3 regions of the Allobosea sp. 05T433 genome follow, and region 3 is predicted to be linked to each of the others. Evidence: riboswitches for the same ligand, from Rfam matches in the RefSeq annotation. Region 3 holds a riboswitch; each other region holds the start of a gene.

Region 1 (5,065 bases), on a different contig from region 3:
GGTTTCTACGGGCCGCCGATCTACCTGCAAACCGTCGTCGAACGGACCGGCTGGTCGGTGGCCTTGGTCTCAGCGGCTGTCACCCTGCACTTTCTGGTCGGAGCGGTCGTCATCGCCAATCTGCCGCGCCTCTATCGAAGCCTGAGTGTTCCCGTGGTGACGGCTCTCGGGGCGGCCTTGCTTGCTGCCGGGGTCGTCGGCTGGGCGATGGCCAGCGAGCCGTGGCAACTCTTCTGCGCAGCTCTGTTGAGCGGCGTGGGCTGGGTTGCGATGGGCGCCGCAGCCGTCAATGCGATCATCTCCCCCTGGTTCGTGAGTTCTCGCCCTGCGGCTCTCTCGATGGCCTATAACGGAGCCAGTATCGGCGGCGTGATTTTCTCACCTCTATGGGTCGCTCTCATCCTCGCCATCGGTTTTCTCAAGGCGGCGATCGTGGTCGGCGTGACGATGATCGCCGCTATTCTCTCCCTGTCGATTTTTGTGTTTTCAAAGACTCCCGAGCGACTGAGCCAGTTTCCTGACGGCATTCGGCCAGACGCAGGTCCGGCTGCGGTCAGCGCTTCGGCTGCGGCGGCCATGCCAAAGGGATCGCTGTGGCGGGACCGTCGTTTCCTGACGCTGGCGGCAGGGATGGCGTTGGGTCTGTTCGCCCAGATCGGCCTTCTCGCCCATCTGTTCTCCCTGCTCGTCCCGGCGATCGGGCCTCAAAATGCCGGGCTGGCCATGGGCGGCGCAACGATCGCCGCGATCGCAGGCAGGACGGTGGTCGGCCTCGTCATGCCTGCCTCGGCGGACCGCCGCCTCGTCGCCTGCGCGAGCTATGCGGTCCAGATCGGCGGGTCATTGACCTTCCTGATCGCGGGCGATGCCAACGCAACGCTGATGATCATGGGCGTCATTCTGTTCGGTGCGGGGATTGGCAATGCCACATCCCTGCCACCGCTCATCGCACAGGTCGAATTCGGCAAGGCAGACGTTGCCCGCGTCGTTCCACTGATCGTTGCCATCGGACAGGCAAGTTATTCCTTTGCKCCGGCCGTGTTCGGCGCTCTGCGGACGCTGTCGCCAACCGGACTGTCGAGCTTCGATGGGGCAGCGCTGTCTGCGGTCGCTGCCGTGGTGCAAGCAGCCGCCATTGCCTGTTTCCTATGGGGGCGCCAAAGGCGCTCGCTGCCAGGCGCGACCGCATGACGGAGACAGGCCCCTTGGACCTGGCAGGGGCGAACCCTGTGCGGCTAGCCCTCGCCACCTGCGTCGGACAGCACCCTTGCCGGCACGGGGAGGACGGTCGCCCTCTGGCCGTTTTGCGTGGCCAGCCATTTCAGATAGCGCAGGCGTGCCGCCACCGTGTTGCTGCGATGGGTGTTTTGCAGCCACTCAAGATACTCGGCGAGGCGAACGGTGATGATCTGGACGGTCTTGCCCTTGGCCAGAAGCAGCTCCGTCGCGGCAGCGAACTGGCGCTTCCATTCGGGATAGGAGCGGGGGATCCTGGGGTCCTTGCCGACCATGTCCAGCAAGGCAGGAAAGTCATCTTCCGAATACCACGGTACCAGCACGGTGTCGTAGTAATCGAACTTCCGCATGGCTGTGTCCGCCCAGCAATCGGAAAGCGTCGCCCACCTGCGATCCTACCAGTTCTCCAGCTGGTTTACGAGTTGCGCGCAGTGCCTCACCGGTTTGCGCGCGGGCGAGTTGCAGATCTCGGGATATCCGGTCGGCGCCATCACGAAGGATGCAAGCCCTCCGTCGGGCACGGAAAGCCCGTTTCAAGCCCGTTTCCTGGGCTCTGCCCCGATCCCGCCCCGGCGCGGGGATCGGCCGTTTCCTTCGCGCCCATTCGGTCAGGCGCGCCTAGGCGCTGGCCGGCAAGGATTTCAGCGTCCTGATGATCTCGCTCTCGGTATAGGGTTTTCGAAAGAACCGGGCCCGCTCAGGCAATTTCTGAGGGTCGACCCGGACATGGCCCGAGGTCACCATCAGCCCGATCGGCGGCCATTTCTCGCGCACGACCTCGACCAGCTGCAGGCCGTTCAGCGAGCCCGGCATCTCGACATCGGTGAAGAGGATGCGGACATCGTCGCGTTGCTCGAGAATGGCCAGGGCCTCGTCGGCGGTCGCTGCCTCGACGGCGAGGTAACCGGCCTCCTCGACGAGCAAGGCCGCATACATCCTGATGATCGGCTCGTCGTCGACAACGAGAACAACCGGCTTTTCCGCGTCTGTAGGCACTGGGCTTCTCCTGAACCGCCTTCTTGTCGCGGCGGTAGAGGTCCAACGGCTCATGGACCGCAACGTTCCGCCGTCGCGCCTGCTTTGGGCGCTACGGACAATGCAGGCTGTTGGCATGGCCGGCGGAGCGCTCCCTCGTGAAGCTGCCCGCCTGGCCGCGCGTGCCGGCAGCGGAAGCGGAGCGCGGGTGAATGGCGGCAGGCGAGGTGCCTCAGCAGCGCCTTGGACCGGCGAAGATTCCCGGCCCCTGGCCCGCCAGCCGGGGTCCTCCCGGCGTTCGTGTCTGATTGGCCTTGACCTCGCTGCCGCCCCGGCTCCAGACTGCGCGGATCCAAGGAGATCCCCGGCAAGGGGCTGAGAAACCGCTGGCAGACCGGGTGTTCCCCGGAGAGGCGCGCGGAAATCCTTCGAACCTGATCCGGCTCATACCGGCGGAGGGATGGAGCGTCGCGGCACTTGCCGGCAGCCGAAGGGCTGCCAGATCTCCTTCCCCGAGCGGGCGAGGAGTTTGCCTATGCGAGGCCCGCCACACACCACCCTTCGCCGATCTGGCGACGCTTCCGGGCCCGTCGCCTGCGAGGCGCCGGCCGCCACCGATATCGCCATCATTGGCGGCGGCCTGATCGGTTTGTCCATCGGCTGGCGGCTGGCCCGGCGCGGGCTCGATGTGACCGTTTTCGAGCGTGGCACGATCGGGCAAGGGGCAAGCCTTGCCGCGACCGGCATGCTGGCCGCGGCCGCCGAGCTGGAGCCGGGCGGCGAGGAGCAGCTGCCACTGGCGCTCGAAAGCCAAAGGCTCTGGCCGGGTTTTGCGCGCGAGCTCGAAGCCGAGAGCGGGCTCGGCGTCGACTATCGCCGGGACGGTGTCCTGCTGGTCGCGCTGGGGCGTGAGGAGGTCGAGCGCCTGCGTTTCCGCCATGACATGCAGCGGCGCGCCGAGGTCGAGGCTGCATGGCTTAGCGGGGCGCAATGCCGCGAACGCGAGCCCGGGCTGAGGCCCTCGGTCGTTGCCGGCATTCTCTGCCCGGCCGACCATCAGGTCGATCCGCCGCGCGTCATGGCGGCGCTACGACGCTCCTGTCTCGCGGCCGGAGGGCACCTGGTCGAAGCCTGCGAGGCCGAGCCGGAGCTGGCCGGCGGCCGCGCTCTCGGCGTCTCGACGCCGCGCGGGCTCTGCAAGGCCCCGATCGTGATTGCGGCCGCCGGCGCCTGGACCCGATTTCAGGGGCTCGACATCCCCGTCCGCCCGCTCAAGGGTCAGTCACTCGCCCTGCGCAGCACGCCCGAGACCGGCACGCTCGCGCGTGTCGTCTGGACCGAGCAGGTGCATCTCGCTCCCAAGAGCGACGGCACTCTCCTCGTCGGCGCCACCATGGAAGAACGCGGCTTCGACGACAGCGTGACCGCTGGCGGCGTCTATGCCCTGCTCGACGGCGCCCGGCGCGCACTGCCCTCGATCGAGGAGATGCCGGTCGAGGCGATCTGGTCCGGCTTCCGCCCGACCTCGATCGACGATGCGCCGATCCTTGGTGAGACGGGGATAGCGGGCCTGCTCGTTGCGACCGGCCATCACCGCAACGGCTATCTGCTCGCCCCCGTCACGGCAGCCGCGATCGAGCAACTCCTCGTCGAGAATCGCATCACGGGTCCGGCCGCGTCATTCGGCCAGGCGCGCTTCACCCCCTGTCTGGAGGCAACCTCATGAAACTCATCATCAATGGCAAGGACCGCGATAGCGCAGCGGAGAATTTGGCGGCGCTTTGGCAGGAGGAGACGGCCGAGATGGACTTGCCGGGTCCGCAGGGCTTCGCGATCGCGCTCAATGGCACCGTGGTCCGGCAGGTCGACTGGGCGCAGACGCCTCTGTCGCGCAACGACCGCGTCGAAATCATCCGTGCCTTCGCAGGGGGCTGACATGAGCACTCCGATCGAGGCCCTCACCATGGCGGGCACGGCATTGTCGTCGCGGCTCCTCATTGGCACGGCCGGCTATCCGAGCCAGCGCATCATGGTCGATGCCATCGAGGCCAGCGGTTCGGATCTTGTCACGCTCTCCCTGCGTCGCATTTCGCTGCAGGGCCATGGCTCCGACACGGTGCGCCTGCTTGCCGGCCGCCGCTTCCTGCCCAACACGGCAGGCTGCGAAACCGCGCGCGACGCCATCCTCACCGCCGAGCTTGCACGCGAGGCGCTTGGCACCAACTGGATCAAGCTCGAGGTGATCGGCGATCGCGAGACGCTCTATCCCGATGTCGGTGAGCTGCTGGAGGCGACGCGCCAGCTCGTCGACAAGGGCTTCGTCGTCCTGCCCTGTTGCAACGACGATCCGGTGATTTGCGCTCGCCTGGCTGATCTCGGGGCCGCCGCCGTGATGCCGATGGGGTCGCTGATCGGCTCGGGCATGGGCGTCGCCAATCCGGCCAATCTCGAGCTGATCTGTGCCCGCTCGCCCGTGCCCGTGATCGTTGATGCCGGCATCGGCACGGCCTCCGACGCGGTGATCGCCATGGAATGCGGCGCGAGCGGGGTTCTGCTCAACACCGCCGTCGCCAAGGCCGATGATCCGGTGCGAATGGCACTCGCCATGCGTCACGCCGTCGAGGCCGGCTGGAACGCCCGCTTGGCGGGGCGCATTCCGCGGCGTGGGCGGGCTCAGCCGTCCAGCCCGCAGCTCGGGCTTGTGGGGTCGTGAACAGGCTGCCCGACCGGCTGCTCGTCGTCACCGACCGGCATCAGGCCGTGAAGCCTTTGCCGCAGCTTGTCTCTGCGGCGCTCGCCGGCGGGGCACGCTGGATCTGGCTGCGCGATCGCGATCTCGATCAGCCGGAACGCC
Region 2 (5,065 bases), on a different contig from region 3:
CGGCGAACCCGGACGCCCACCAGCCATACGGCCGCAACCCGCGCCCCCGCCCTCCTCCGCGCCTCAGCCAATCCCGGCGGTGCCGCGCCCGGCTCCTCCAGCCCAGCCCAGCCAGCCTCAGGCCGTGCCGCCGCGCGCCCAGCCGCCCGTCCCGGCCCCCGTGCAGCCGCCGGCAGCCCGTCCGATTCCCGCCCCACAGGCGCAGCCGCCGGCAACCGCACCGTTGACGCCCCCAGCAGGGGGACGCGCTCCCGGAGCGGCTCCGCAAACCCAGCCGCCCGCTACCGCCCCGCTGGCGCCACCTCCTGCCGGCCGTGCGCCCGGCACGCCCCCGGCCGGCCAGGCGCCAGCGGCAGCTCCGGGCCAGCCTCCGGCGGCTCGCCCGACGCCAGCACCGGTGCCAGGAACGGCTCCGCAAGCCCAGCCGCCCGCCACCCAGCCACTGGCGCCGCCTCCGGGTGGTCGTGCGCCCGGCGCGCCGCCAGCCGGCCAACCGGAGGCGGCGCCAGCGACGGCTCCTACCCAACCCCCGGCGGCTCGCCCGACACCAGCGCCGGTGCCAGGAACTGCCCCGCAAGCTCAGCCGCCCGTGACCCAGCCGCTGGTGCCGCCTCCGGGTGGTCGTGCGCCCGGCGCGCCGCCAGCCGGCCAACCGCCTTCTGCAACACCCGGTCAGGTTCCGGCGCCGCTACCCGCTCAGCCGCCGGCAGCAGCCCCGCTCGCCCCGCCCCCCGGCGGTCGCGCGCCCGGCGCAGTCCCGCCGCCCGTTGCACCGCCGCAGCCGGGCCAGACGCTCGCTCCGCCTCCGGCCGGCCAGCCTCCAGCCGCTGGACCCGGGCAACTGCCCCCGCCTGACCGGCAGGGCCGTCGCGGTGGCATCGGCCTCGGTGGCGCGGCTGCGATCGGCCTTGGCGTCGGCGTGCTCGGCGGCATCATGGCGACGCAGGGCGCGACCCGCCTCGACGATGTCCGCGGGCGCCGCGAGGAGCGCCGCGAGGGCGACGTCACGATCATTCGCGAGCCCGGTCGCACGATCATCCGCGACGACGACCGTGCCATCATCCGCCGCGACGAGACCGAGCGCTTCCGCGACCTCGGCTGGCAGGGACGGACCGAACGGCGCGGAGACGAGAACGTCACCGTGTTCGAACGGCCGGACGGCAGCCGCATCATCACCGTGACCGACGAGGATGGCCGCCTGATCCGCCGGACCCGGCGCATGCGCGATGGCGATGAGATCGTGATGATCGACAACACCCGCCGCGATCGGCCGGATATGCGCTTCTCGGACGAGGTCGTCGTGCTGCCGCCGCCGCCGCTGCCGATCCCGCGCGAGCGCTATATCGTCGACGCCGAGCAGGCCGACCAGCGCCTGATCTATGAGACGATCACCGCCCCGCCGATCGCCGCGATCCCGCGCCGCTACACGCTCGACGAGGTCCGCTACTCGCCGGACCTGCGCGCCCGCATGCGCAGCGTCGATATCGACACGGTAACCTTCGAGACCGGGTCCTGGGAGGTCACCCCCAACCAGGCGCAGCGGCTCTCGGTGATTGCCGCCTCGATCAGCCAGGCACTGCAGCGCGCGCCGAATGAGGTTTTCCTGGTCGAGGGCCATACCGACGCCGTCGGCTCGGATGTCGACAACCTCTCGCTCTCGGATCGCCGGGCCCAATCGGTCGCCGAGATCCTGACGCGCGATTTCCAGGTGCCGCCGGAGAACCTGACGACGCAGGGCTATGGCGAGCAGTATCTCAAGGTGCAGACGCAGGAGGCCGCCCGCGAGAACCGCCGCGTCACGCTCCGACGCATCACCCCGCTGCTGGCCGGGCAGAATCAGCCGCAGTGAACCAATAGAACCGGCGCGGCGGGCGACCGTCGCGCCGGTCTCCCCGGATCAGGGGATTCAGGAATCAGCAAGCTCTCCGGCTTAAGACCTGTCGTAAGGAGAGTTGAGATGAGTGAGACAACCGTCGCGATCGCGCAGGGCTTTGCCGCAAGCCAGGCAGCCTCGACCCGCCAGACCTTGCAGACAGCGATGGTGAAGCAGCAGGCGACGTCCGACCAAGCGCTCGTGGATATGCTGCAGCAGAGTGCCGAGTCCCAGAAGGCTACTCTTGCCGCTGGCCAGGGCCAGAARGTCGACATTCTCGCCTGAGCCCGGCATTCCGGCGCCGCATGGCAGGGCCGCATCCCGCCCCTTGCCGGTTGCGTTCAAGAGCCGCCGGCCCTAACCTCCGCTTCGTTCCGAGGGGTGCTCGCAAGAGCTGAGATGGCGTCCAAAGCCGAACCCGTCGAACCTGATCCGGGTCATACCGGCGGAGGGACTGGAACGCGGCGTGCGCCACACGTGTACCCGCAGACAGCGACTGGACCGCTTCTAAACCCGGATCTCCTGAACCTTGGACCAAGGAGGAGATCCCATGAACGCCCACACCAAGCCCCAGAAGAATACCGTCAAGGCTGCCCCTCAAAGCGTGACGACCGGACCGATCATCGGCTCGCGCAAGATCTATGTCGCGCCGCCGGACCATCCCGAGATGCGGGTGCCCTTCCGCGAAGTTCAGCTCACCACCGATTCCGAGCCGCCGGTCCGGATCTACGACCCGTCCGGTCCGTTCACCGAGAGCGATGTCACGATCGACCTGAATGCCGGCCTGCCGCAGCCGCGCCGCGCCTGGCTCGATGCCTCCGGCTTCACGACCGTGCCCGGCCGCGCCGTCACTGCCGCCGATAACGGCCATATCTCGCCTGAACAGCTCGTTCCCGCCTGCCCGGCCCCACGCCCGATCCTCGAGGCGAAGCCCGGCCAGATGGCGACCCAGTACGAGTTCGCCAAGGCCGGCATCATCACGCCCGAGATGATCTATGTCGCGCATCGCGAGAATCTCGGCCGCGCCGCGATGCTCGAAGGCGCACGCGAGCGCCATGCCGATGGCGAGAGCTTTGGCGCCTCGGTTCCGGAATTCGTCACCCCTGAATTCGTGCGCGAGGAAATCGCCCGCGGCCGCGCCATCATCCCGGCCAATATCAACCACCCCGAACTGGAGCCGATGGCGATCGGCCGCAATTTCCTGGTCAAGATCAACGCCAATATCGGCAATTCGGCCGTGACGTCCGGCGCTGCCGAGGAGGTCGAGAAGCTGGTCTGGGCGATCCGCTGGGGCGCCGACACGGTGATGGACCTGTCGACCGGCCGCAACATCCACAACATCCGCTCCTGGATCCTGCGCAACTCGCCGGTTCCGATCGGCACGGTGCCGATCTACCAGGCGCTTGAGAAGGTCGGCGGCGACCCGATCAAGCTCGACTGGGAGGTCTTCAAGGACACGCTGATCGAGCAGGCCGAGCAGGGCGTCGACTATTTCACCATCCATGCCGGCGTGCGCCTGCCCTATGTCCCGCTCACTGCGAGCCGCGTCACGGGCATCGTCTCGCGCGGCGGCTCGATCATGGCGCGCTGGTGCCTCGCGCACCACAAGGAGAGCTTCCTCTACGAGCGCTTCGACGAGATTTGCGAGATCATGCGCAAATATGACGTCTCCTTCTCGCTCGGCGACGGCCTGCGTCCGGGCTCGATCGCCGACGCCAATGACCGCGCCCAGTTTGCCGAGCTGGAGACGCTGGGCGAGCTCACCAAGGTCGCCTGGGACAAGGGCTGCCAGGTGATGATCGAGGGCCCGGGCCACGTGCCGATGCACAAGATCAAGGAGAACATGGACAAGCAGCTGCGCGAATGCGGCGAGGCGCCGTTCTACACGCTGGGACCGCTGACCACCGACATCGCGCCGGGTTACGACCACATCACCTCGGGCATCGGCGCGGCGATGATCGGCTGGTTCGGCTGCGCCATGCTCTGCTATGTCACGCCCAAGGAGCATCTCGGCCTTCCCAACCGCGACGACGTCAAGACCGGCGTCATCACCTATCGGATCGCGGCCCATGCCGCCGATCTCGCCAAGGGCCATCCAGCGGCCAAGATCCGCGACGACGCGGTCTCGCGCGCCCGCTTCGACTTCCGCTGGGAGGACCAGTTCAACCTGGCGCTCGACCCCGATACGGCACGTTCCTTCCATGACGAGACCCTGCCGAAGGATGCCCACAAGGTCGCGCATTTCTGTTCGATGTGCGGGCCGAAATTCTGCTCGATGAAGATCACGCAGGATCTGCGCGCCGAAGTGCTGGCGATGGGCGAGAACGAACGCGCGGCGCTCGAGGGCATGGCGGAGAAATCGCAGGAATTCCTCGCCAAGGGCGGCAATCTCTACTTGCCGGCGGCGGAATGAGCGCGACGATGACCGCGGCCCGCCTCGACGCGACGGTCGTTGCAGGCGTGCTGGCGCGGGTGGCAGCGAGCCGCCCGCGGGTGCAATGCCTCACCAATACGGTGGCGCAGAACATTACGGCGAACATGCTGCTCGCCTTCGGCGCGATCCCGTCCATGGCGATCCATGTCGACGAGATCGCGGCAATGGCCGAGGGCGCCGGCGCGATCCTGATCAACATCGGCACGATCAATGCCGAGAGCGAACTCGCCATCCCGAAGCTGCTGGAGGTCGCGCGCGACCGACAGAAACCGCTGGTCTTCGATCCGGTCTTCGTCGAACTCTCGCCGCTGCGCCAGCGCGTGGCGCGCGAGGTCTTGCGCCTGCCGAACATCGTCGTGCGCGGCAACGCGACCGAGATGGCCGCGCTTGCTGCCGATCTCAAGACGGCGCGCGAGCGCAACCTCACGCTCGTCACCACCGGCAAGGTCGACCGGATCATGCGCGCAGGCGGCATGCTGTCCGTCTCCCATGGCCATCCGCTGATGACGAGGGTCACCGGGGTCGGCTGCGCAGCGGGCGCCCTGATCGCGGCATGCTGCGCGGTCGAGGGCGATCCGGCAGTCGCGGCCGCCGCCGCGCTGACCGCCTATGGCGTCGCCGGCGAGATTGCGGCAGAGACATCGCAAGGGCCCGGCAGCTTCGCCGTGCACCTGATCGACGCGCTGGCAGGGATGGACGAGGCCACGCTGCGCGAACGGATGGGAGAGCACGGGTGAGCGTTGATATCCGCCTTTACG
Region 3 (5,065 bases):
GCACGAGCGCCAGCGCTCCCGCTTCATCCATGCGATAGGCGCCGAGGCGGTTCGCCAGCAGGTAGGGCAAGGTGGTGAGCTCGCCGCCACCGAACAGAGCAATGACGCCGAAATCGCCGAGCGAGAGCGCCGTGGCAAAGGCGAATGCGGCCGCCAGCGGTGCGCGCAGGGCTGGCCATTCGACGAGACGCAGCCGGGTCCAGCCGGCAATGCCGAGGCTCTCTGCCAGTCTTCCATGGCGCTCGGCGCTGGTCGCGAGTGGCGGTGCCAGCAGCCGATAGGCATAGGGCAGCGCCATCAGGGCGTTGACGAGCGGCACAAGCAGCAGACCGAGCATTGCGGGATCGGCGAGGTTGCGGGTCAGGACGTACAGCCCTGCCACGAAGGCGAAGGGCGGCAGGCCAAGCATGGTGAAGGCGGCAAGGTCGGGAAGTCCCGGGCGCGGCCGGCGTCCGCGCGCGGCGCTGGCGAGCAGTACGGCAAACAGGCAGGCGAGGAGGCCAGCGCCAAGCGCGATCGCCGCGCTCGTCGCGGCAGCCGATGCGAATTCGGCGGTCGCGAGCATCGGTACGGCTGTGAGGCCGCTTGCGATGCTGAGGAGAGGCGGTGCGATCCATGCCGTCGCCAGAATGAGAACAAGGCAGTCCAGCCGCCGCAGGGAAGGGGCGAGGATATCGGGGCGCACCGCATGGCGCTCGGCACTTGCCTCGTCGCGGGCCGCCGGCGCGAGTGCGGCGAGCGCAGTCGCAAGTCCGAGGCAGAGCACAAGCTGGAGGCTGGCGAGAGCGGCCGCGCGGGCGAAATCGGCCTCGAAACGGACCGCTTCGTAGATCGCGACTTCCAGCGTCGCATTGGCAGGCCCGCCACCGAGCGAGAGCACGACGGCAAAGCTCGTGAAGCAGAGCAGAAAGACGAAGGTGGCTAGCGCCGGGGCTTCGCGCCGGATCACGGGCCAGTCGAGATGCCGGAAACAATCGGCGGCGGAGAAGCCGAGTGCCGACGCCAGGCGCCTCCGCTCGCCCGGTTCGCGGCCGAAGGCCTGAAGCAGCGTGCGCGTCACCAGCGGCGTATTCATCAGCACATGCGCGATCAGGATACCCTGGAGCCCGTAGATCGCCGGCGGTTCAGCACCGACGGCACGCGCCAGGTCGCCGAGCAACCCGGAACGGCCATAGATCGCGATGACGCCGAAGACGATCACGATCGTCGGTGCGACGGCGGCGGCGGTCAGCACGGCGAGCAGGAGGTTGCGGCTTGGGAAGCGGCGGCGCAGCAAGGCAAGCGCCAGTGCCGTGCCCAGCAGAAGCGAGAGCAGCATCGACAGGCCCGCCTGGACGGTCGCTCCTGCGACGAGGCGAGCGAGATAGGGGCCGAGCGACGACAGGGCCGCGACGTCGCCGCCGGCTCGCGCCAGCCCGGCGAGCGAGGCGCCGGCGAGCGCAAGGATGGCAAGCGCAGTGAGCGTGGCCGGGCGGAGCAAGGCCTCAGCGGCTCGCTGCGGCGAGCCAGGCGTCGATGAAGGTTCGGCGCTGCGTGCGCACCTCGTCCGGCGTGAACAGCAAGGTTCGTTCCGGCTTGACGACATCGGCGAATGAAGCCGGCAGTCCACCTGTCGCCTGTTTCGCCGGCATCATCCAGTTGCCTTCCGGGATCAGCGATTGGAAGGCGTCCGAAAGCGTGAAGGCGAGGAAGCGTTTGGCGAGTTCCGGCTGCCGCGTCGTGCGCGTCATGCCGGCGAGTTCGACATGCAGATAGTGGCCTTCGCTGAAGGGGGCGGCCTTGTACTGCGTCTTCTTCTCGGCGCCGATGTGATAGGCCGGCGATGTCGCGTAGGAGAGCACCATGTCGGCCTCGCCCTTGAGGAAGAGTCCGTAGGCCTCGGACCAGCCCTTGGTGAAGGTGACGATGCGCGGCTTGAGCCTGGTCCAGGCGGCGTCAGCGCCGTCGCCATAGACGGATCGCATCCAGAGCAGGAAGCCAAGCCCGGGCGCGCTGGTGCGCGGGTCCTGCAGCACGAGCTTTGGCCCATTCGGATCGTCGACAAGCTGCTTCAGGCTGGTGGGCGGCGCGGCAAGTTTGGTTGAATCATAGACGAAGGCGAGATGCCCCCAATCGAAGGGCAGGAAGGTATCGTCAGTCCAGGCGATGGGCAAAGTGAGCGCGGCACGGTCCTGGCCATGGGGCTGGAACAGTCCCGTCGCCTTGGCTTCTGCAGCAAGGTTCATGTCGAGGCCGAGCACGGCATCGGCCTTGGTCGCCTCACCCTCCAGCTTCAGGCGCGCGACGAGGGAGCCGGCATCATCGCTTGCGACCCAGTTCAGCGTGCAACTGCATTGCGCCTCGAAGGCCGCCTTCACTTTCGCGCCGGGACCGTATTTCCCGGTGAAGGAGGAATAAGTGTAGACCGTCAGTGCCGGTTTCTCCTGGGCCATGGACGGCGTCGCGAGCAGGAGCGCCGAGAGCGCGGCGGCGATCCGGGTCAACCGGTTGTTCAGAAAGGTCATGGCGTCACCCCGCATGCATTCGACGGCAGGCCATGACGGTCGAGAGGGAAGGCGGTCTCCGGTTGCGAGACGCCAGTGCTCAATCCCTCCGCCGGCACGATCCGGATCAGGTTCGACGGGTTGAAAGCCCTGCGCTTCCCTCTCAGCCCGAAATCGCCGGGCACCCCGTTGAGACGGTCAAGGGAATAGCGAGCGGGCCGGGGCGAGTCCAGTTGATGCCGCCTGGCCATCGCAAGGGCCATTGCGTCTGGCCGCATGGTCATGCTGGTATATCTCTTGCTTAACAGAAGGCAGGCGCGCCAGGCGCGAAAGCTCAAGAGCAAGGGGATGCCGAATGCGACTCAATCGCCGTCAGATTCTGGCCGGAAGTTCCGCTTTAACCGCTTCCAGCCTCGTTGGATTTCCGTCGCGCGCGCAGTCGCGCGCCAATACGCTGCGCTTCATTCCGTCAACGCCGTTGCCCTCCCTCGATCCGATCGTCGCTACGAGCTATGTTATCCGCAATCACGGCTATCTGATATATGATACCCTCTTTGCGACGGACGCGCAGTTCCGCATCCAGCCGCAAATGGTCGAGAGCTGGGAGACTGCGCCGGACGGGCTGCGCTGGACCTTCCATCTGCGCGACGGACTGATGTTCCACGACGAGCAGCCGGTCAGGGCGCAGGACTGCATTGCCTCGATCAAGCGTTGGTCGGCGCGCGATGCCTTCGGGCAGACTTTCGCGACATTCGTCGAGGGTTACGATGTCGTCGATCAGCGCACCTTCGCCATCCGCCTGAAGAAGCCCTTCCCGATGCTGCCGGACGCGCTCGGCAAGCTCTCCTCGAACGTGCCCTTCATGATGCCCGAGCGCGTGGCCATGATGGAGCCAACCAAGAACATCACGGAGGCGATCGGTTCCGGACCCTGGCGCTTCATGGACAAGCAATGGGTGCCGGGCCAGAACGCGATCTATGAGCGCTTCGCCAAGTACAGGCCACGAGAGGAGGCTCCGTCCTGGGCCGCTGGCGGCAAGGTCGCCAAGATCGACCGTATCGAATGGTTGCCGCTGACCGAGGTTTCAGCCGCAGTCGGCGCGCTGATGCAGGGCGAGGTCGACTGGTACGAACAGCCGCCGGTCGATCTCCTGCCCCTGCTCAAGAGCAATCCCGAGATCGCGATCGAGAACGTGCCGCTGGGACTGATCTTGCTGATGCGTTTCAACCATCTGCAGCCGCCCTTCAACAATCCCGGCATCCGCCGGGCGGTGATGATGGCAATCGATCAGACCGACTACATGGAGGCGGTCGTCGGCAGCAAGGACTACTACAAGGAGTGCAAGACCTTCTTCACGCCGGGCTCGCCGATGTCGACCGGAGCGGGCGGACAGGCTGCACTCGGCAACAATCTGGAGCGGGCCAAGGCCATGCTGCAGGAGGCCGGCTACAAGAACGAGAAGGTGTTGCTACTGGCACCCGCCGACCAGCCGATCGCCTATAACCAGTGCCTGGTGACACAGGAACTGCTGAAGAAGCTCGGCATGACTGTCGATCTGGTCGCGACCGATTGGGCCAGCTTCATCGGCAGGCGTTCCAACCGCGGATTGCCGGACCAGGGCGGCTGGTCGGTGTTCCACACGCTCTGGTCGGGCGCCGACGTGCTCAATCCCGCGCTGCATCCGCTGTTGCGCAGCAATGGCCCTGCCGCCTGGTTCGGCTGGCCGGAGGATGCCACGCTGGAAGGTCTGCGCGATCAGTGGATTGCAACGCCTGAAGTGGCCAAGCAGAAGGAGCTGGCCGCCTCGATCGAGAAGCGCGCCTTCGAGACGGTGCCCTATGCGCCGGCGGGGCTGGTGCAGCAGCCAATGGCCTATCGCAAGAGCCTGACCGGCATGGTGCTCTCGCCCGTCCAGTTCTTCTGGAACATGGAGAAGAAGGCCTGAGGACGGAGCACCCGTTGCCGTCGGGATACTGGCTGATGCCAGAGGCACTGCGCTAGCGGCTCCGATCCGGAAACCATCGTCGCGCTCTGCGACGGCTTCCAGCTCTCCGCTTCACTCCGGCCGGAGTGAAGCGGTTCGATGCTGGTGCCGATCGTACAGCTTCTGCTTGCCGCGCAGGCGCGCTGCCCCGCGGCTGCGCTTGCGTCACTCCCGTTCCCCGCCTAATCAGCCCGGCAAGGCCGCTCTGGCCCCAGCAACATCCGACAAACGCGTGAGGCGACCATGGCGACCCACAAGCTCCTCCTCCTGCCGGGCGACGGCATCGGTCCCGAAGTGACCGGCCAGGTCGAGAAGATCGTCGGCTGGTTCGAGAGGCAGGGCCTCGCCTCCTTCGCCATCGAGCGCGGACTTGTCGGCGGCGCTGCCTATGACGCGCACAAGGCGGCGATCTCGGAAGGCGACATGAAGCTCGCCCAGGATGCCGATGCGGTGCTGTTCGGCGCTGTGGGCGGCCCGAAATGGGCGGATGTGCCCTATCAGCATCGCCCCGAAGCCGGCCTGCTGCGCTTGCGCAAGGATCTTGGCCTGTTTGCGAATCTGCGGCCTGCGATCTGCTATCCGGCGCTGGCTTCCGCCT

Evidence for each region. Region 3 has a riboswitch for thiamine pyrophosphate ahead of thiB (thiamine ABC transporter substrate binding subunit). Riboswitches for the same ligand answer to the same signal wherever they lie in the genome.
Region 1: linked by a shared signal. The riboswitch ahead of thiO (glycine oxidase ThiO) and the one ahead of thiB (thiamine ABC transporter substrate binding subunit) in region 3 are both predicted to bind thiamine pyrophosphate.
Region 2: linked by a shared signal. The riboswitch ahead of thiC (phosphomethylpyrimidine synthase ThiC) and the one ahead of thiB (thiamine ABC transporter substrate binding subunit) in region 3 are both predicted to bind thiamine pyrophosphate.

The regions. Positions count from the first base shown of each region.
Region 1 covers NZ_JBFTKS010000031.1:29,816-34,880, reverse strand. The annotation lists gene AC1DGP_RS29615 (MFS transporter) at 1-1,191, shown strand, start outside; gene AC1DGP_RS29610 (hypothetical protein) at 1,236-1,586, opposite strand; gene AC1DGP_RS29605 (response regulator) at 1,855-2,232, opposite strand; TPP riboswitch at 2,557-2,689, shown strand; gene thiO (glycine oxidase ThiO) at 2,747-3,937, shown strand; gene thiS (sulfur carrier protein ThiS) at 3,934-4,146, shown strand; gene thiG (thiazole synthase) at 4,148-4,924, shown strand; gene AC1DGP_RS29585 (thiamine phosphate synthase) at 4,921-5,065, shown strand, end outside.
Region 2 covers NZ_JBFTKS010000009.1:91,052-96,116, forward strand. The annotation lists gene AC1DGP_RS14670 (OmpA family protein) at 590-1,849, shown strand; gene AC1DGP_RS14675 (hypothetical protein) at 1,958-2,158, shown strand; TPP riboswitch at 2,241-2,345, shown strand; gene thiC (phosphomethylpyrimidine synthase ThiC) at 2,424-4,286, shown strand; gene AC1DGP_RS14685 (hydroxyethylthiazole kinase) at 4,295-5,044, shown strand; gene thiE (thiamine phosphate synthase) at 5,041-5,065, shown strand, end outside.
Region 3 covers NZ_JBFTKS010000003.1:242,354-247,418, reverse strand. The annotation lists gene AC1DGP_RS05395 (ABC transporter permease family protein) at 1-1,480, opposite strand, end outside; gene thiB (thiamine ABC transporter substrate binding subunit) at 1,485-2,504, opposite strand; TPP riboswitch at 2,571-2,682, opposite strand; gene AC1DGP_RS05385 (ABC transporter substrate-binding protein) at 2,839-4,428, shown strand; gene leuB (3-isopropylmalate dehydrogenase) at 4,711-5,065, shown strand, end outside.